DNA from 4 places in the Siminovitchia sediminis genome. Region 4 is predicted to be linked to each of the others. Evidence: predicted binding sites of a transcription regulator. Region 4 holds the regulator's gene; each other region holds the start of a gene.
What was found. The regulator LexA, encoded in region 4, represses DNA repair genes until DNA is damaged. The targets are predictions, from matches to a motif close to CGAACATATGTTCG.

Region 1 (5,236 bases), on a different contig from region 4:
CACCAAATCAGGGAAAAGGAAAAGCAAAAAGAAGCGCTGGAGAAAGAATTCAGCCGCCTGATGAGAGCCAACGAAAGCCTGCTTATCGACTCCAAGGTGCTTCAATACATCGAGGATTTAAAATCTCATCTGGAGATTGTCTTTACGGAATACAGCGATGAGATGAGACACCGGCTCACTGCTGAAGCAACCGCTATTTTTAAAGAGCTGATTGACCGCAAGGACAAAGACTTGATCAATCGGATTGATATAAATGAAAAATACGAGATTGATATTATCGGCTGGGATCAAATCAACATTACGCAGGATATTTCCCAGGGGCAGAGGCAAGTCGTCGCTTTATCCTTTATCACCGCCCTTGCCAAGCTGGCATCCGGAGGTTCCGAAGACATCAACTTCCCGCTCTTTATGGATACGCCGTTCGGCCGGATCAGCGGAAACAACCGGGACCACTTAATCGACAATATTCCGAACTTGACGTCGCAATGGATTCTGCTGCTGACGGATACTGAGCTGTCCAGAACCGAAGAAATGCGCTTCAAGAAAACCGGAAAACTTGGAAAGTGGTACAAGCTTGAACAAATCACCAAAGGCCATTCAGAGATCGTGCCGATGGAAATCAACGAAGCAATGGCAACGAGGGGGTAAACTATGGACTTCTTAATGGACCAAGCGCTTTTATATACAAGCAAGAAATACGAAGAAATTTATATTTATTTCAACAACAAGCTCGACATCAAATACCAGGACCTGTTCCTGCTCTGTGCCAGCATCGGGTTTAAAAACAACCGGAAGACTCCACGTGAAGGGCGCGGCCGGGAGTTCCGTACGAACTACCTGAACTCCCAGCAGAAAACAGCAGCCTACTCTATCATTTTAAGTGACCCGGAACTTGGCAGAAACATTGAAGCCTTTGAAACAAGCGAATTTAAACTAAAGGCAAGAAAAAGGCTGGAGGAGTATGCCGAGGGCGGAATGGACCTGTTGGTGGAAGAAGTTTTCGGCCATCGCTGGGACGGAAATACGCTCGATCCGACATACAGTGAATATGAAGTGGATGTAATCGGGTATATTTACGCGGATGCGCATGAGGTGCCGTTTTAGAAAGCTGTTTTTTAATAGATGTAAATTAAGCCCGGCAGCCCGTTAATTCGGCTCCGGGCTCCATTTTGTAGACATGGACAAATGGGTCTACAGAATTTTTGCCCCTGAGAGAAAGTGGAAGGGGTGGAGGGTGGATCCGGAGAGGTCGCCAAGGATTGTTCAAGCAGCCCAAAACCGCTGAACATCAAACTTTTTACAGAAAGGAGAGGAGGCCCGTGGCATTTATTCCGGCAGAGGTGTTGAGGCAATCCTTTGAAGTCTACGGTAAGTTTTATAAATATGATTTGAATGGACAAATCATGAACATGCGGTCTCATGTGCAAATCGTCAGGAAAGAGATACAGGCGGAGAAACCGGACTGTACGGTCATCATGATCAATCCGGGAAGCTGGAATCCGTCAGCTCAAGATTCCTGTCAGGAAAAAGGCGGGTTGATACGGGCGAAAGACAACCAGACCCAGCACCAGCTGATGCGGCTGATGGATCGGATGGGGTACAACCGATTGGATGTCATTAACCTTTCTGATATTTGCGAAGGAAACCTCAAGAAGTTCTTTAATCGGATGGATAATTTCCAATCTTTGGAAGGCGATCGTCATTCTATTTTTACGAAAGAAAGAGAAGCGGAGCTCCTGGAACACATTGATCACGAGATCCCGATCATTGCAGGCTGGGGAACCGACGCCCGCATACAGAGATTAGCCCAACAGGCTTTAAGGATACTTGGTGAGCGCAAACTCTATGGAATCAAACACGAAAAGCATCCTTATTATTACCACCCCAAACCTCCCGTGATCAAAGACAGGATCCGCTGGCTTAACCGTATGGAGGCGCAGTTAAAGGGGGAGGCAGTTTTGGTATAAAAGCAGCTAGAAAGCTGCTTGACACAAAACATATTGACGGAATCTTACGGTTATTATATAAAAGGAACATATGTTCTAATTGTGAAGGAGGAATGAATTTGATTCGCCATGAACGAATGTTCAAGATGTTGCTTGAAGCATTCTTCGAAGAATTTGTGATGCTTTTTCCCCGAAGCAGCCGAAGCCATCGACTTCACAACGACCATATTTTTGATTTAGTGGAGGGAGAAAAAAGGGTCGTTGATCTATTGGTTAAAACAAGGATACGTGGAGAGGAGTCCTTGATGCTGAGCCATATGGAGACGTAATCATCATACCAGCAAAACTTCAATGAACGAATGTTCATCTATCACAATCGCCTCTACGAAAAACACCGCTTGTCCATCCTGCCGATTGCGCTGTTCACCTATGAGGGAAACAAAACAGAGCCCGAGGAATTTTCTATTCATTTTCCATTTAAAAAAGTGGGTGCCTTCCATTATATTGTGATCGAATTGAAAAACTTCCATGGCGTCAATACATACTGCAGGACAACCCAATTGCTGCAGCATGATTAAGCACATAGGGGTATACTGATAATGAGAAAATACAAGTCAAAAAAGAGTTTTTGCGCATGTTTCTTCGCCTTCAGCTCGACCCGGCAAAAATGCAGTTGTTGCCCAGCTTTTTTGAAACCTATTTGGAACTTACCAATAAAGAAGAGCAAACCTTGATGGAGTAAATCCGTATGACAAACCCAAAAGAGGAGGAAAAACTGATGGAACTTATGACCTCCTGGGAAAAGAAAGGTTGGAAGGAAGGTATTAGTGAAGGAAAAAGGGAAGGTATAAAAAAAGGACTTCAAAAAGCAGCAAAAAGCATGCAGGAAAAAGGTGTAGACGAAGAGTTTATCTTTGAAGTAACGGGTCTTTCCAGAGAAGAGCTGGAGGAGATAAAGAAATAACCACGGAGGAACACTGAAACCACCCTGTTATTGATAAGTGCCTGTTTAACATGCCAGGGTGAAGACACTGGTTGAACATATGTATGATATAAAGATCCTAATTCCTAAGGAGGTGAGAACATGGAGCAATCAGGGGTTCAGGAAATTTTAAGAGCATTGGCCATGCATTCAGAGCATATGGACCAAAAGCTTGACGGTTTAGAATCGCGTCTAAATGGCCGAATTGATGGGATTGAAGGCCGCATGGACAAGTTGGAAGGTCGGATGGATAAGTTAGAAGGTCGGATGGATAAGTTAGAGAACCGGATGGATAAGATGGAGGCCAAGTTTGAAGAGCGTTTCGACCGTCTTGAAAAAAAGTTCGACGGGTTTAGGGTGGAACTTACCGAAACGCAGGAAACTGTAGATTACTTGGCGACGAAAAGCGCCCAGCACGAACGAAAACTGCGGAATTTTACCTCTTAGCCCCTCAGAAAAGGAAATTACCTATTTACTCTTCAAACAAAAAATCTTCAAAGATAAACCTATTCCCTTATAGAGGCAGGCGCCAAAGCGTCTGCCTGTTTCTATAATATTTTCTTGTTTTTCACCCGCGTAAGCCCAAAGATAGGCCCATCAAGATGATGTGATCTATACGTACGTAAAAATGGATCTGGAGGTCATCTACGATCACGGGGGCCCTGGTACCTATACGCCGATAGAACATCAAAAACTCCCGCCTGCCCTCCTCAGTGCTTTGGTAGAGCCATCTCCCTGATCCCGGCGAGGATGCTGTTTAATTCTGTTGCGAAATATTCGACGTCCTTTTTTGTGGTCGTATAATGAAATCCGAACCGTACCCCTCCGATCGATTCGACGGATCTAAGGCTCACCTTAAAACCTCTTTTGGCAAGATTCTCTGCCAAAATCCTTTCAAACTCCACACCTAATAGGGAGGTGATCGTAAGAATAGAGGACCAATTTTTTTCGTTTTTTGGCATCAGACGGAATTCATTACCCAGATGGACCCGTTGTTGAAATAACTCACGCAGCTCCAGCACATGATTCTCCGCATTGGAAATGCCGAATTTCTCCCAATTGTCCATTGCTTCGCCAATCATCATCGCACCGATAGCATTCACCATCCCGCCTGGTTCAAAGACGCAGGCACCATCTTGTAATGGCTGGTCCAGCAATTGTGAACGCTGATGATTCCGTGATTCCAGATAGGCAACCCAGCCCCCGTCAGGTTCCTCAAGGTTGAAGTAGCCTTTAAAGGGCGGCTCAATGACTTGGAGCAGTCGATCGCTCATGTACATAAACCCCAAGCCAAAGGGGCTGTTCAGCCATTTATGTCCTCCAACAATATAAGCATCTATTTGATCCTGCTTCATATCTCTCCATAAAACCCCAGCTTCCTGAATTCCGTCAATAATCCAAAATTCATTCTCTTTTTTCTGATATCCACCCAATAGATCTTGAAACGAAAAACGGTAGCCGCTCACTTCCTGAACGGAACTCATGGAGAGAATGTTGTTGGCGCCCTTAGTTAATTCCCGGTAAATACCAGTTGGATCCACCTTGCCATCTTTGGTTACCACGAAATCAATCTGATTCGCGTGACCGCTCCACACGAGCGAACTGGAGATAAATTCAATGTCAGGCACAAGGACATTCGTTTTGATCCCGGAGGACTTTATTGCTGAGGCGATAAGCCCCAGCCCCTCCGTTGTATTATTGATAAAAGCAATATTTTTTGAAGATACACCATATATTTCGGCTATCTTCTCCCGGACGTCTTCTACGCATTGAACCAATTCTATCGCATAATCCTCTGCTGCTCCTTTAATATTTACGGGAAGTTTCTCGATAAAACTCGATATTTTTTTAAGTGAATCGCTATCAGGCACTCCCATGGAAGGGTAATTGAGATAGAGCATATACTCCCCCCTTAATTCGTTTTTGTCATAGGAGGAATCGTATCCTGGGGATCCCCATAAATGTCTCTGTATTCCGCTTCATACTCTTCTTCACTCATGGTTTCCAATCCCCAGCCGCTGACTGCAGCGAAGACGATCACAAGAACCATGGCAATACAATAAAATACATAAGGAGCGACGCCGACGGGGTTGAAATTGGGGTGGGCGGCCATATCCACCATGCCCCCAACAAACGCAAAAGGAATGAGTAAACCGACGCTATACGGCAAGAACCCGATGATGGAGGTAGAACAGGCATCCAACAGATTTCCGCGTCTCCATGGCTGAATTTTAAACTTATGCCCGAGCCTTCTGACAAAGTCTCCCAGCATAACCATGGAAGGAGTTCCAGCAGTTGTGAGCGCATT
Region 2 (5,236 bases), on a different contig from region 4:
ATCACGGATCGGCGTTTTAGACATTTCATTTTCAGGATCCAGCGGATTCACTTCAAACACAAATCCGTGTCCCAACTCGCGTGTTTCTTCACAAGTCAGCCATGTTCCCCAAGTGGTTGCACCGCCTGCACAGTTGCGGATCGTTCCGGAACTGGTGACATACTCTTTAATGACTTCACGATTAGGAGCAACAACCATTGCTGTTGTTCCTCCTGCAGCGCCTTTGCTCCAAGGATTTTTCCCATTTACCGGATATTGGGAGTTCGTGCTGTTTTCATGGTTACGAACCAGGATCGTTGTGTTTTTCTCTCCCTTATATGCTGCCATCCCATCTAGCATGGCTGGTACCAAATCTCCGTTTGTCATTTGATCGCCGGTTCTGGAAATAATTTTGTAATGAAAACCTCTTGGAAGATCAAGTATTCCATTTGGATCTTTGACGAGCGGACCATAGCCGCCAAAACCTCTATTACCTTTTGGAGCTGCAGCCGCTGTTGATGCCTGGCTTAATGATAAAAGTCCGGCCGACCCCAGCGCCACAGCCAATGTGCTCATTCCGCCAACTTTCAAAAATTCCCTTCTGTTCAGTCCGGTATTGTCAGATTTCATCCATCCAACCCCCAAGTTTGTATAATAGACTGCCAGAGCAATCTTCATGTCTAAAATTAACAATCCAGATTAAACCTTTGGTTGAGTTTATGTAATAAAATGGTTAACCGGATCAAAACAGGGCGAAAGTTGGGGAGTTATGGAAAAAAGTATAGTTAGTATCACCCATTTTTGTTTTATTTTGAAACAAAATGAACAAAACGAGCACACCATTGATTCCATGGTCTTATTCCCGTTCTTTCAAAATATGAAAAAAATGTAAAATTTGCATAAACCATGTAAAATATATTTAAAAAGACCTCTCCTTTTAAGAGCAGGTCTTTTGCCATTCCATTGATTGCCGCTTCGTCATACTGATTTACACTTTGTTTTTAACAGGAAACTTAAATTTGAGCCTTCCTCTATCTATCCGCAAGATTGCATCAAACGATTTTCCTTTTTTGCTTTTGAATCCTTTAAGAACCCCGGTTTCCCCTGTCACCAGCAACTTTTTCACCATTTCTCCGCTTAATTTTTTTCCGCAGATAAACTTGGGAAGGGTGAATTTGCAGCCCTCCTGATAAGCAGTGCATCCGTAAAACTTACCCTTATCCAGCACCTTTCCTTTTCCGCAAAAAGGACAAGATCCTGCCGCTGTTTGATCCTGCATATCTTTGATGGATTCTTGTATTCGTCCGACATGGTTCGGTGCATTCTCCATCAGGGATTGGATGAATTTTTCAATATGCCCAAGAAAGACATCCTGCGATCCTTGAGATCGCCCAATTTTGCTTAAACATTTCTCCCACTTTCCGGTCATCTCTGCACTGGACAACAAAGTTCCTTCTACTGCCTGACAAAGAATTTCACCTTTTCTCGTTACGCGTACAATGTTCTTTTTTACTTGAATATATTGTTGGTGTTTTAAAGTTTCAATGATGCCTGCACGAGTGGCTTCTGTTCCAATTCCCTCGGTTTTACTCAGCATCTCTTTGGCTTCTGCATCTTCGATATCTTTTCCTGCACTTTTCATCATTTGGATCAATGTTCCTTCTGTAAATGGTTTGGGAGGCTGCGTCATGCCTTCTTTCAATTTTACTTCTACCAGACATGACTCACCTTCAGACATGACGGGAAGATTGTCATTTTCTCCTTTTTTGCCATTCCTATTTTTCTCCTCTTTCGGAAATAACGCCTTCCATCCTTTGTTCAGCTCCACCTTCCCTGTTCTTTCAAATATCATCCCATTTATCTGAACCTGCACTTTGGTTTCTTCATACTCATAATCAGGTGCAAACATAGCCAAAGTCGTTAAAAGGACTTCACGATATATATTCTGTTCTTTGACAGACATGGTTTGCAGATTTCGCACTTGCTTTGTCGGAATAATCGCGTAATGTTCCTGCACTTTGCTATCATCCACAAATCTTTTTTGAGCATGAGGATAAGCTGTCTCCAACTGGACGCCAGCACAGTTTTGATATGCTGGAAGATGCTTTTTTAAATAGGAAAATTCATTTTTCGTTATAAAATGCGTGTCCGTCCGCGGATAACTGATCAGCTTTTTCTCGTATAACCCCTGGGCGATTTTAAGGGTTTCAGAAGGGCTGTATTTCCAGAGTTTATTGGCTTTTGCCTGTAAAGTGGAGAGTGAGTGTAATCGGGGAGATTTGTTTTTCTTGCGTGCTTTTTTGATTCGGTGTATGACTCCCTTGTTTTCCCCTTCATGGACGTTGTGTTTTTGCAATCGTTGCCGCGCTTCTTCCTCTGTTTGGAATTTCTCCTGATATTTTGCCTGAAAACTTCCGTTCTCTACCTTTGTATCTCCGATCCATTCATAGAAAGGCTTGGGCTGAAAGTTTTCAATCGCTTGCTGACGTTGGTAGATTAAGTAAAGGGTTGGTGTCTGTACCCGTCCAACGCTAAAAGGGCCGCGCACTCCTTTTTGCTGCAACAGCAAAGTATACAGTCTGGAGGCATTCATGCCGACCAGCCAATCGCTATACTGCCTGGTCTGCGCTTCATGGTACAATGGAATAGTTTGGCGGCCTTCTTTTAGATTTCGAAATCCTTTTTGTATTTCATCCTCTTCCAATGAATTGATCCATAGCCTTTTCGTTGGTTTATGAGCCGCTCCCGAAAGCATGATCATACTCCTGGCAATATTTTCTCCTTCCCGGTCACAATCCGTAGCCACAATAATTTCTGTTGCCGAGTGCAGCAGCTTTTTTACTACATTGAACTGTTTTCTTTTGTCTTTGGCCACCTGAAACTTAAATGTTTCCGGGATGATCGGAAGGGTCGATAATGACCATTTTTTCCAATCGCCTTTATAATGTTCCGGCTCTACCAGTTCAATTAAATGGCCAAACCCCCACGTGATAAAAGCCTTTTGCTGAAAATATCGGCTGTCATTCACTTCAATATATCCGTCTTTTCGGGCGATATTTCGGAAAGCATCGGCATAAGCCCGTCCCTGGCTCGGCTTTTCGGCTAAAATAACGATCCCCATGTGAGCTCCCCTTTTCAAATATTCTTCCGGAGTCATGATTTTTCCTTGTTCACTTCTCCGGTAGATCTTAACAGTTTAAGTATATTTATTATAAACGAACATTTGTTCGCCCGCAATCAGAATTGCCCATCTACATGGAATTTTCAATTTCTTATATCGAAAACCCCTATCTTCACGAGATCTGTTCATCCATTAAGTTCCTTTTCCTACCTGCATTTTTTCGTACACATTCATTATCCGCAGGAAAATGCACTTTTTCTTGCAAAACTATATTCATTTTTATGTATTTATGACATAATTATTTCATATAAGCTTGAAAGGATAGTTTCTATGATACCTATTGAACTGATTTGTCACGAAATGAAACGATTAACCGATGAGTATTACTCATGCGAAAACCCTGAAATTAAAGTTTTAATTTTCGATGATATAAAACTTTTAAGCAAAGCGCTTTTTCTTAGTGATCTTCCTGATAAATAATATCCCATTCCTGTACTCCACTTGCTCAATCTATATCAGAAATTGAAAAAAGGCAAACTGCAGTACACAGCAGTTCGCCTGTTTTTAATACCTGTTTATTTTTTATCTTCAAATTCTGCTCTCGATCCGTCTTTAAAAGTGAGTTCCAGCTCAAATTTTTTGTAATTGGACTCTAATGAAAATGCATCTAATGCATGTTGAATCGCATCTTCCTTACTTGTCTGCCCGTCGACCGTCAGCTTTTCAACGTTCGGAAAAATGTTATTAAATGCCTCTTGTCCGTTCACACGGAGATCATTGATCTCATCTTCCAATTCTGCTTCCACACCTCTGTTTTGATCGTTTTCCAGGCTTGCTTCGAATTCTTGACCACCATCATATTCGACAGATAACTCAAAATCTGTATAATTCAGTGCATCCATTTTAGCCTGCGATTCTTCAGATACAACGTTCTTGCTTGTTGCTGAATCGTTTGTATTGTTATGGTTTGTTGCTGTATCATCGGAATGGATATTGTCTTGATCATCAGCATTATGGTCTACTTGGCCTTCGTTATTTGAAACATCAGTCCCCTGAGTATTCTCTGTATCATTATTGCTTGTGCCGCAGGCTGCTAAAGTGAAAGCTAACCATAAAACAGCTGTTAAATATACAACTTGCCTCATATGTATCCTCCCAGTTTGATTAGTTTATACGTCAGCTTCCCCTTCAGAATCAATGATTAAATCAACCAAACTTGATAGATAAAAAATGAATTTATTCACATTATTATTACTCTATATGTATGCCATTCCGCATTAGAATAGGATTTGGCACCTCCATAAATAAAGCCGGATTTCATTATCCGGCCTTTACATTATGAATGGCGTGAGGTATATGGACATTGTGGATGGTTAATTCAGGCCTGCTGCCTATTCTGATGTTGATACCAGTTTGTCCAAGCCCTTCACTGATATAAAATCGTTTCTCTTTGTAGGTATGCAAACCTTTGACCATATTCATTTTAACCAGCTTACCCATTTTCACAAGATGATATGGTTTCGGCCAATGAATTTGTCCTCCGTGAAAATGCCCGGAGAGCATGTAATCAAAGTGATAGTCATTCATGGACAGAACAACGTTGGGATCATGTGTAATTACCAGATTATATCCTTCTTTAACTCCATCATAGGATTCCTTCAAATTGCTCCGGTTCGTACTGAAATCATCAATTCCAATAATGTTTAAACGGACCCCTTCCATATCAATCTGATCGTTTTCATTTCGCAATAGCTTGACATCATTATCAGTGAAAATATCCTTTAGCTGCTTTAAGTCTTCTTTACGCAATACATAGTCATGATTGCCAAATACCGCGTACATACCAAAGGCCGGATTTAGAGATTTAAACACTTGTAAATACGGCAACAGCTTCGGGATACTTCGCTTTCTATCCAGAAAATCGCCGGTCAAAGCAATCAAATCAATCGATTGCATTTTCAGCTTCTCATATAATTGTTCTGGAGATATTGAAATATTTTCAAGATGCAAGTCAGAAATATGCAATACCCGCAGGGGGCTGTTATTTTTTGTTTTCAAACCATTTTCACATGTAAGATCTATATGATTCATGATTACTGATCGAGTATTTTTATTTCCTACATATATAAATAAACT
Region 3 (5,236 bases), on a different contig from region 4:
CTTTCCCGTTTGCCTACACATCTTATCTATTTTCAAAAACGTATCAGATTTCAACCCAGGTCTTTTCCTCATGGATGAGAGATCAGCTGATCGATTTTTGGGTTGGATATGCAACGATGGCTGTAGTTGTTCTTGTAATCTACATGATGATGAGGAAATACAAAAAAAGATGGTGGCTGGCCGTCTGGGTATTATCTATACCGTTTTCCATATTTATGATGTTTATCCAGCCGGTGGTCATTGATCCGCTGTACAATGATTTTTATCCGTTACAAAATAAGCAGCTCGAGACAAAAATTCTCTCGTTGGCAGACGAGGCAGACATCCCGGCAGAACATGTATATGAAGTGGATATGTCAACTAAGACCAATGCATTGAATGCATACGTAACTGGCGTTGGATCCAACTCCAGGATTGTTCTCTGGGATACCACGTTAGAGAGGCTGGATGATGAAGAAGTTCTGTTCATCATGGCACATGAAATGGGACATTATGTGGAAAAGCATATTTACAAAGGGATAGCCGGATATATCCTTCTGACATTTGCCGGTTTGTGGATCACAGCCAAACTGATGGATCTGTGGGTAAACAAGAGGGGAAAGATCTGGAAAGTGGAGGGGACAGCGAATATCAGCTCCCTTCCGGCTTTCCTGCTGATTACATCGGTTCTGCTATTTGCTGCAAGTCCGTTGACTAACTGGGTATCGCGTTATCAGGAAACGCGAGCAGATCAATATGCCCTGGAAATGACGGAAGATCCTGCGGCAGGGGTACGGACATTCCAAGATTTGACAAGAGCAGGACTCAGCCAGGTTAATCCGCCTTACCTTGTGAAAATTTTTCGCTACGGGCACCCAACCATGCTGGAACGGATCAACATGGCTGAAGAATTTAAGCAGCAAGTTTCGGAGGAGTAAATGCTACAAATCCAGTTTTTTATTGAGGGTCCTTTGATGTTTTAGGCTGTATTGGAACCCAATGAATAAGGCGGACAAAGGTTTTTATAAAACTAATTAGAATGATGGCCACTGAATACTATCTGCTCCTGAAAGATACTGCGCTTTCTGTGGTGGCCGGTGAGCCTCCCCGTGTTGGCGAACTGCGGGGACTCACCAGGCATATTTCCTGCGCTCATGTAGAAATTGTTCGTCATTAGCTTTGGATATTTTCGTTATGTCCCAGCCTCTTCCATTAGTTTTCCCGCCTATACTGTTTTTCCTGCAGTTTTGCTTCAATCCGCTTGCCAATAGCCCACATAACCAAAATGATAACAAGCGCAATCGCCGTTCTTTCCGGCTGCTTAATTAAAGAGATCAAATCGTGTCCTATAAAACTTATAATGAAGATCATTACAGCTTTTCCTGTTGATACGGCAAGCATATACTGGTAGACACCGATTTTTGAAAGTCCCGCGACAATATTGACAATGGCTGAGGGTGTAAACGGAAAGCACAGCAAAAGAAACAGCGGGCCAAATCCGCGCTTCTCCACCCATGCCATCAGACTCTGTACCTTGCTGTTTCTATAAAGCACTTTGAATATCCGGGCATCTCCATATCTTCTGATCAAAAGAAAAACAACATAGGCTCCTCCGGAAGCACCTATCCATGAAAAGAGAAATCCCCAGCCCAAACCAAACGCATTTGCATTTGCCATTACAAATAAAAAAAGCGGGAGAAAAGGGAGGAAGGCCTCCAAGAAAGGAAATAAAATCCCGGGAAGCGGGCCGAAAGAGCGGTATTTTGCAATCAGGTCCATTATATTTTCAATCGTAAGCCAATCTTTCAGTGAAAAAAAATCCATGAACATTCCTCTATTCACAGCGGGGAAAACAGTCCCGGCTGTCCAGTTGTTTTTTAAATTATAGCATAGGCATGTCCGCTTATTCTATTTTGGTTTCTTGAAGGAAGTAATTTCCCCTTGCTATTTTATTGAGTGCTTAGTAAGATGAAAAAAGAACACATGTTCCGTCAAGGGAGGCTGTTTAAGTGACAAGAATTCCTTCAAATGAACGGGATATTATTGAACAGGCGATCTACTTGCCGATGCTGTTGACTGTTTTGCAGCGGGATTTGGATGTTGTGGAAAAAAGCCCGTTCAAATTAAAAAAGCCCTATCAAACGTTGATCGAAAACACCATACGGAAAGTACAGAATGAACTTGCTGAGGTCAAACGGTATTTGCATAAGAATAGCATCCGTGTGGAGCGCCTGAAATCCGACGAAATATTTACCATGTACCTTTTTTTATACAAAGGGTACGAGGAACACCACAATTACTTTAACCCGCGGCTGCGAAACAGGGTCGAAGAATTGTTGGATTTTTATTTGAGTTCTTGCTCTTCCCCAAAAAAAGAGAAGAAGGCATAGTGCCCTCTTCACCTGCTCTATTCGTCAATCCAATAAGATCCATGATGTTCAGAAGCCCAGTTACGTGGAAATTGAATCGGATGTTTATGAAAAGTTTCCATCTTTTTCACATTTTGTGTAAACTTAACCCGCAGCCTGGCAGTGCGGGAAACCTGCTTTTCAAATGAATAAAAAGAAATGGGAATTTCAAGGCGCTCATGATTTTGAAATGTAATCATGGTCGAGCATGCATCGTTTTTTTCAAAAGCAGCGATGTAATCATGGGAAATCCACATGCAATCAGGGCTTGACGGTGATGCGGTGGGAAATAAATAGATGGAAGTATAGGGGTCAACGATGATGGGTGCCTTGTGGGTAACGCCAATTAACTGCTTGGTTCCCTCCCTCCTGCCGTTATAAGAGGAGCCAAAATAATCGCAACTCTTTTTTACAATGTCAAAGGGTTTACGGGAGACTAAATAACGGGCTTTTGCCTCTATTACTTCCGTAAGTTCTTCTCCTGCCGGCCGAAGTAACATTGTATAAGGATTGATTTCATAACCTGGTAATGTTTCCGTCATTTTTCTTCCCCTTTCTACAAGATTTGGACAATGTGCCTACAATAGTAACATAGATTTCCAGAAAAGTCACTAAAATCCCAAAAAATAAAAAAAGAAACAGGACAAAAGTAACGGGAAATTTATCAATAAAAAATCATCAGAAAATTTAAATTCCTGACTTGTGTTTTTGCCCAAATCCGTGTATAATTAAAAAAAGGTTCCGAGGTGATCATCGATGGAAAAGAAGAAAACGTATCAGGAACTGTTGAAAGAGTACACGATGACACAGAAACAAAAGCAAACGAAATCGTTGGAACGTCAGACGGAGTTGTTCTTAAATCATATTTTGCGAAAGAGCAGGGAAGAGCAGCTGCGTAAAGAAATCGACTTTGCGCTGGACCGGAAGGACAAGGAAGCTTTCATGAAACTTTCAAAAGAGCTTTCCAGCCACATGGGACAATAAAAATTTACACGGTGATATGATCTCCCTTTCATGAAGGGGGATTTTTTTGTGGTTACACAAACAATATATGGTCAGGAATGGACGGGAATGTACGTTCGATCCCTTTGTGCCCGTATGTTATAATGAAGTATATCCATTTTAATAAAATACCCATCTTATATATTTATAATAAAAGGGGTTGAAAAAATGTCACTACGGTTTGTCATAGGCCGAACAGGTACGGGAAAAACAACCCTGTTTCACGAAGAGATTAGAAACAAGCTGAAAGAAGAGCCGGACGGGCCGCCTATCCTGTTGATTGTTCCCGAGCAGATGACTTTTTTAACTGAATCTAATTTGATACAGCAAGAAGGAATGGCCGGAATGATCCGCTCCCAGGTATACAGCTTTACTCGCCTTGCCTGGCGGATATTTCAGGAAATAGGAGGAGCCAGCCGTACATATGTGAACAGTACGGGCCTTCATATGCTCATCAAAAAAATAGTGGAAGAGCAAAAAGATGAATTGAAGCTGTTCAGGCAAGCAACTGATAAAACAGGATTTATCCAGCAGATGGAACAGATTTTTACAGAATTCAAACATTACTGTGTACAGCCTGAAGAACTGGCCCAAAAAAAGGAAGAAGTCAGCTTTTTTCAATCCCACAAGTCACTTGCCGACAAGATGCATGATCTTGAATTAATTTATAGGCATTTTGAGGATGCATTATCGGGTAAATATTTGGACTCCAATGATTATTTAAGCCTCCTTGCGGCGTCGATCAGTCAATCAGATGTTCTGAAAAACGCAGAAGTGTACATAGATGGATTTCACAGCTTTACTCCGCAGGAATATTTGGTGATTGAAGGACTTTTAAAAAACTGCCGGCGGGTATCCGTCTCACTTGTGCTGGATCGCCCGTTTAGAGATACAGTTCCGAATGAACTTCATTTATTCAGAATGACCGGTGAGTCTTACAGATCTATATATGAACTGGCCTGCCAGTCAGGTGTCGCGGTTGAAGACGATATCGTCCTGAGGAAACCTTTAAGATTTAAAAATGAAGGCCTGGCATATTTGGAGTCGGAGTTTGAAAGAAAGCCGTCGAGAGCGTTTAATGGAAATTCAGCAGTAAAATTAATGCCTTCTGTTAACAGAAGGGCAGAAATTGAAGGAATTGCAAGAGAGATACGAAGACTTGTCATGGAGAAAGGGTACCGTTACAAAGATATCGCGGTCCTGATGAGGAACGGCAGCCAATATCAAGGAGAGCTTGAGACGGTCTTTTATGATTATGATATCCCCTATTTCATTGATCAGAAACGATCTATGCTGAATCATCCGCTTGTTGAGCTGATTCGATCTGTCTTAGAGGTTATCAGCAGCAACTGGCGGTACGAGCATGTATTCAGGGCCATAAAAACAGATTTGCTGTTTCCGCTTGACAGTGATCTGCATCGCCTTAGAGAGCAAATGGACAGGCTTGAAAACTATGTTTTGGCATATGGGATAAAGGGAGCTGACTGGACGAAAAAAGACAGATGGATCTATCGGCGTTTTAGGGGGCTGGAAGTGTCCGGCACCGTTCAAACCGATGAGGAAAGGGAATTGGAAAAAGAGCTCGCTGCATCAAGGGAAATGGTCACCCTTCCGATCATGAGGCTTGCAAGACGTCTGAAAAAAGCTGAAAATGGCCGGGACTATTGTGAGGCGCTTTATTATTTTATGGAAGAGCTGGAGATACCAAGAAAGCTAGAAATGTTGAGTCAGTCAGCAGAAGAGAAGGGGCAGCTAGTCACATCCAGGGAGCACGACCAGGCATGGAACGATGTTATGGAACTGCTTGATCAGTTCGTTGAAATTCTTGGGGACACCCGTCTCTCCCT
Region 4 (5,236 bases):
ATTTTCACTCCAATGTATGCCATGTATCATGGAGCGTATGGTTATACACTTGAAACCCCGACGAACGACTGGGACGGTGTCAAGTGGATGTATGATGCAGTAATGGGAGCCTTGAAATTTTCGAGTGAAAATAAAGTGAATATGGTAAAAGACCAGATTGAAATGTTTAAACGTGGAATTCAATTTGACCATCCATATCATGATAAAGGATTTTTCCCGAAAGCTTACATCCTTCCTGCAGATGAAACGGATCCAACGGCTACAGAAAAGGCTGTAGAGCACCTAATTGCCAATGATATTGCCGTTAGCCAGTCCCAGGAGAGTTTCTCCTTTGATGGCAAGACTTATCCAAAAGGCACGTATCTGGTGGAAATGGATCAGCCAAAAGCAGGGCTGGCTAATACCATGTTGTGGGACGGCCAGGATATATCCAATGATGTAAGTTCGATGTATGATATTTCTGCTTGGAGTCTGCCTGAATTATGGGGATTTGAGGCAATCGAAGTTCCGGAGGACCGTCCATTCAATGTTCACACGAAGCAGGTAAAACAGGTTCATCAGGACGGCAAACTAATTGGCAAGGGTCCTTTTGTTGTCCCGAATACATCTGTAAAAGCCGTGAAACTGGTCAACTCTCTTATCCAAGAAGGTTATACAGTGAAGCGAGGGGATAACGGAGACTTCTATATTGACAGTGTAGCAAGTCCTGTCATGAGAAAGCTTGTAAAAGAATCCGGCTTACAGGTTGAGTCAGCTTCTGTACCGAAAGATGCGAATCTATTGGAACCGCTAAATGTCACTATTTTAAAAGATGGAGGTATTGGAAAAGGACAGTCTCATGCAGGAACAAGACTTGCATTAGAGAGACTGGGATTTAAGGTCAAAGAGATGACGCCAAGGGAAGTGGCATCCAACGGACTTGCAGATACCGATGTCTTTGTGTACAGCGGTTCATCCAGCATGATATCCGTACTTTCGGGTGCAAATGCTGAGTTTGGACTGGAATCATCTGCTCAAGTTCAGCAGTTAAGAGAAAATATACAGTCCTTTGTTAACAACGGAGGCAAATATGTGGCTGTTGGTGCACAGGCATCTGTGGCAACAGAAAGACTTGGGTTATCCACCGCCTCTGTTCAATCAGGAGGAAGAAACAGCAATGGCATTGTGCTCGTAGACTATCAGTCTTCTGACTTGACCGCCGGCTACGAATCAACGGATTATGGATTTGTCTATGAACCGGCATGGTATAGGAACACAGAAGGATATAGTGTGGCAGCAACATACAAAAACTCCGATGACTTTTTCTATGCAGGTCACTGGAGAAATCGGACTGCAGCTCAGGGACAGCCTGTGATCCTTAAGGATCAAACAAAGGATGTTACGTTAATCGGTTTGGAAGCGGGATTCCGTGATCATACAGATTTCTTATACAGATTACTGTCTAATGCCATTTACAGCGAATCATCATGACAGTATAGATGGTGAGGCTCGTAGATAACGTAACTAATTAAAGCTAAAGCCAAACACGATACTACATGATTACAGAAATATAAACAGACTCTCGCGGGAGGAAAGGACTCGGATAAGCCTCCGCAGTGCGACAGCACGCGGAGGTTCACCTGCTGCCCGCAGAGTATATTTCCGGCGGGGTGATAGTCGGATGCTTCTTTGATTAATCCGCTTTTGTCCCTCTCTTTTATTAAAATGGAGGTCTAAGTATTTCTTACTCCTGCACCATCCTCTTCGTTTTCCGCTTTCTCCTCACAATCGAAACATATCGTTTCGCCGTTTTTTTTAAGATTACTCCATTGAAAAAACCGTTCTCGCAGTACTTGTCTTTTTCGCAGGACCTGCAGTGTCCGGCGTACTCACGCATTGACCATCCTCCTTAAAAAATACGATACGATTATATAATAAGCATGATCGCTTGCCTAAGGAAATAAATAGAGGGAAAGGGATGTTTGCATGAGTCATATTGTAAAAATCAAACGGGTTTATGATGAACCTGCTCCGGATGATGGCTGGCGCATTTTAGTAGATCGTCTATGGCCGCGCGGAATTTCGAAGGAAAAACTGCAGATGGATCAATGGATGAAAGAGCTGGCACCCACCCATGATTTAAGGAAATGGTTTCAGCATGATCCTCAAAAGTTTCCGGTTTTTAAAGAGCGCTATCGACTCTATTTAAAAGAGAATCAAGAAAGTCTTGAGAAATTGAAAGAATTGAAAGGTTTGCTGAAAAATAATAACGTTACATTGCTGTACAGTGCCAAAGAGGAAAGACATAATCAAGCAGCCGTTCTCCAAGAAATGCTATTAGAAGAATGCTAAAAGCCATGAACTATAATCGGTTCATGGTTTTTTTATTTGAGCCTCATCCAAATTTCGTTCATAGTCTCTCATCCAAATTCATATAAATGTATAAACACGTTACCAGATAAAGGATGAAGACGATGCTTAAACTTGCCGCTAAATTTTTTGTCACCATCACAGCACTTTTTTGTCTAGTTTCCGCCATTGCATTTTCCAGTATCAAAATCAGCACGTTGTCTTTTATCATTAATGACCCTTCAAGGACAGACTCTCTTTTATATGTGATGTCAATGGAGAACCAATCCTTAAAAAAAATCCTTCCTGAAGGGTATGAACGCTCCTTTGGCAGAGACGCATTGGAGTTGTTTACCAATATTAATTTAAGGAATATGAGATCTTTTTTAATCAGTGAAATACCGGGGTTAAATGCAGCCACCCCTAAAATTATTGTAGCCGGTAAAGGCACTGACTTTACAAACTTACCTATTGAGTCGCCGCCGCCCAGCGACCTTGATATGTGGGGGGATGAGGAAGAACCGGGCCAGGAAACCCCGAATGAAAGGCCGAAAACGGAGGATCATGTTGTTTTTATTTACTCAACACATAACACAGAATCATTTTTACCGATGCTGCCGGGAGTGACAGACCCGAGCCGGGCATGGCATAAGGACAAAAACATTAGTCTGGTCGGAAAACGGCTGGGAGAAAAACTGAAGGAAAAAGGCATTAAAACATTGGTAAATCAAACAGATATTCAAGGGCTCCTAAAATCAAAAGGTATGAATTATGGGCAGTCCTATCAAGTATCCAGAGAAATTGCCCAAGAGGTGATGAATCAAAATAGCCAAGTGCAATTTTATTTCGATATCCACCGGGATTCGTCAAGGCGGGCTGTCACTACCACGGAAATTAAAGGGAAAGACTATGCAAAAACACTTTTTGTCATTGGAGAGGGCCATCCTCAATACGAAAAAAACTCCAAATTTGCAACAGATCTGCATCATGCTATTCAAAAAAAGTATCCCGGCTTGTCCCGGGGCGTATTTGGAAAGCCGAGAGCGGGTGGAAATGACGGGATTTATAATCAGGATTTAGCAGAGAATGCGCTGCTGATCGAGATTGGGGGAGTGGACAATACACTTGAGGAATTAAATAGAACAGCGGACGCTTTAGCGGAAGTCATCAGCGAGTATTATTGGAAGAATTCCGATTCATTGGAAGCCCAAAAGTAAGGGGGAACCGCACTTGCAGGTTTCCATCCATATGGAGGCATAAAAAAGAGCCTTTCAATAGGCCCGGGATTAATGAATATTTCTTCTATAGAGTCCTACAACTTTACCTAGTATGGACACGTTCTCAACGATAATCGGCTCCATTGCAGAATTTTCCGGCTGAAGCCTGAAATAGCCGTTTTCTTTGTAAAATCTCTTGACGGTTGCTTCATTCTCTTCAGTCATCGCAACAACAATGTCTCCATTATTGGCTGTATGCTGCTGTCTCACGATCACAAAGTCACCATCAAGAATTCCCGCTTCGATCATGCTGTCTCCGACAATTTCGAGCATGAAAACATGCTCATCTGATGGAAGAAGCTGTTCAGGAAAAGGAAAATACTCCTCAATATTTTCAACTGCCGAAATCGGAATCCCTGCTGTAACTTTTCCGACAAGCGGAAGGTTGACAGTATTTTTAGCAGGAATGGCAGGTTCATGTTCCTTCTGATTTAAAACTTCTATTGCTCTAGGTTTGGTAGGGTCCCTTCTGATTAAGCCTTTGCTTTCCAATCTCTCCAAATGTCCGTGAACGGTGGAGCTTGAAGCCAAGCCTACGGCTTTCCCAATTTCGCGTACAGATGGCGGGTAACCTTTTTTCTTCACTTCATCCTTGATGAAGTTTAATATCGCTTCCTGCCTTTTTGAAAGCTTGGACAATAATTTCACACCCTTTAATCTCTGTTATGAATTATCCATATTATAGCACGCGGTCATCCGTAATACAAACGGTTGTTCGAATTTTTGTTTGACACAAACGGATGTTCTGTTATAATCAATAGTAAATACGAACAAATATTCGGGGGGATGGATAAGCATGATTTTATTTATTAAAAAGCATTCTTTCCTTGCAATCTTTTTCATTGTTACCTGGATTATGGGAATTTTATTTATATTTCATCTTACAGAAGAAACACCTTCTACAGATAAACTCATGGGAAGCGGAGAGCCATTTGTTGATCAGCAGAAAAGCAGCCAAGGGATCATTCTGAATCATCAAGAGGTGATAGAATAACAGAATAAGGTAAAGAAGGGGAATGGTTATGAGAGCAATCATTTACTGCAGGGTAAGCACCGAGAAGCAGGCACAGGAAACTTCTTTAAAAAGGCAGGAAGAAGAGCTGTCAGCTGCGGCCGATAGGTGGGGCTTTCAAATTGAGGCGATTATTCATGATACATCCAGCGGCTATAACCTGGAACGCCCCGGCTTGATGGATATGCTGGAAAAGATTTCTTCAGGCGGGATCCATGCGGTCCTTATCCAAGATGAGACGAGGCTGGGAAGGGGCAATGCCAAGATTGCCCTCATGCATTTTCTTTATAAAGAACAAATTAAGTTATATTCCATTGCAAATGATGGTGAACTTCAGCTGTCTGAAACGGATTCGATGTTATTAAGCATCATCGGAATGATAGAAGAATATCAGCGAAAGTTACATAATATCAAGATAAGGCGAGGCATGAAAAGAGCTGTAGCAAAAGGGTACCGTCCCGAACATCATCTGAAAAATCGGGGCAATGTGAATGGAAGAGAACGAAAAGATGTCCCTGTATCCGAAATTGTCCGTCTCAGAAAAAACCAGTTGACATTTGAAGAAATTGCTTCGGTGATGAGAGGCTTCGGATATGATGTTTCCAAAGCCACCGTCCAT

Region 1: a site for LexA is predicted at 2,578-2,591, ahead of ACFSCZ_RS11510 (RpnC/YadD family protein). Genes of this name have one in related genera too.
Region 2: a site for LexA is predicted at 3,196-3,209, ahead of ACFSCZ_RS06030 (type IA DNA topoisomerase). Genes of this name have one in related genera too.
Region 3: a site for LexA is predicted at 3,456-3,469, ahead of addB (helicase-exonuclease AddAB subunit AddB). Genes of this name have one in related genera too.

Annotation. Positions count from the first base shown of each region.
Region 1 covers NZ_JBHUEO010000031.1:17,210-22,445, reverse strand. Annotated here, with positions in the region: gene ACFSCZ_RS11535 (AAA family ATPase) at 1-648, shown strand, start outside; gene ACFSCZ_RS11530 (hypothetical protein) at 652-1,104, shown strand; gene ACFSCZ_RS11525 (DUF1643 domain-containing protein) at 1,320-1,967, shown strand; gene ACFSCZ_RS20165 (hypothetical protein) at 2,066-2,275, shown strand; gene ACFSCZ_RS11515 (hypothetical protein) at 2,279-2,530, opposite strand; gene ACFSCZ_RS11510 (RpnC/YadD family protein) at 2,725-2,910, shown strand; gene ACFSCZ_RS11505 (hypothetical protein) at 3,031-3,375, shown strand; gene ACFSCZ_RS11500 (aminotransferase class V-fold PLP-dependent enzyme) at 3,639-4,829, opposite strand; gene ACFSCZ_RS11495 (Na+/H+ antiporter NhaC family protein) at 4,841-5,236, opposite strand, start outside.
Region 2 covers NZ_JBHUEO010000012.1:28,393-33,628, forward strand. Annotated here, with positions in the region: gene ACFSCZ_RS06025 (alkaline phosphatase PhoX) at 1-609, opposite strand, end outside; gene ACFSCZ_RS06030 (type IA DNA topoisomerase) at 968-3,100, opposite strand; gene ACFSCZ_RS06035 (YusW family protein) at 3,676-4,245, opposite strand; gene ACFSCZ_RS06040 (metallophosphoesterase) at 4,421-5,236, opposite strand, start outside.
Region 3 covers NZ_JBHUEO010000055.1:10,449-15,684, reverse strand. Annotated here, with positions in the region: gene ACFSCZ_RS15025 (M48 family metallopeptidase) at 1-917, shown strand, start outside; gene ACFSCZ_RS15020 (TVP38/TMEM64 family protein) at 1,192-1,803, opposite strand; gene ACFSCZ_RS15015 (YhjD family protein) at 1,989-2,369, shown strand; gene ACFSCZ_RS15010 (competence protein ComK) at 2,387-2,929, opposite strand; gene ACFSCZ_RS15005 (IDEAL domain-containing protein) at 3,144-3,371, shown strand; gene addB (helicase-exonuclease AddAB subunit AddB) at 3,558-5,236, shown strand, end outside.
Region 4 covers NZ_JBHUEO010000002.1:60,939-66,174, forward strand. Annotated here, with positions in the region: gene ACFSCZ_RS00720 (M14 family zinc carboxypeptidase) at 1-1,470, shown strand, start outside; gene ACFSCZ_RS00725 (DUF488 domain-containing protein) at 1,966-2,331, shown strand; gene spoIIP (stage II sporulation protein P) at 2,454-3,545, shown strand; gene lexA (transcriptional repressor LexA) at 3,615-4,244, opposite strand; gene ACFSCZ_RS00740 (hypothetical protein) at 4,402-4,599, shown strand; gene ACFSCZ_RS00745 (YneB family resolvase-like protein) at 4,628-5,236, shown strand, end outside.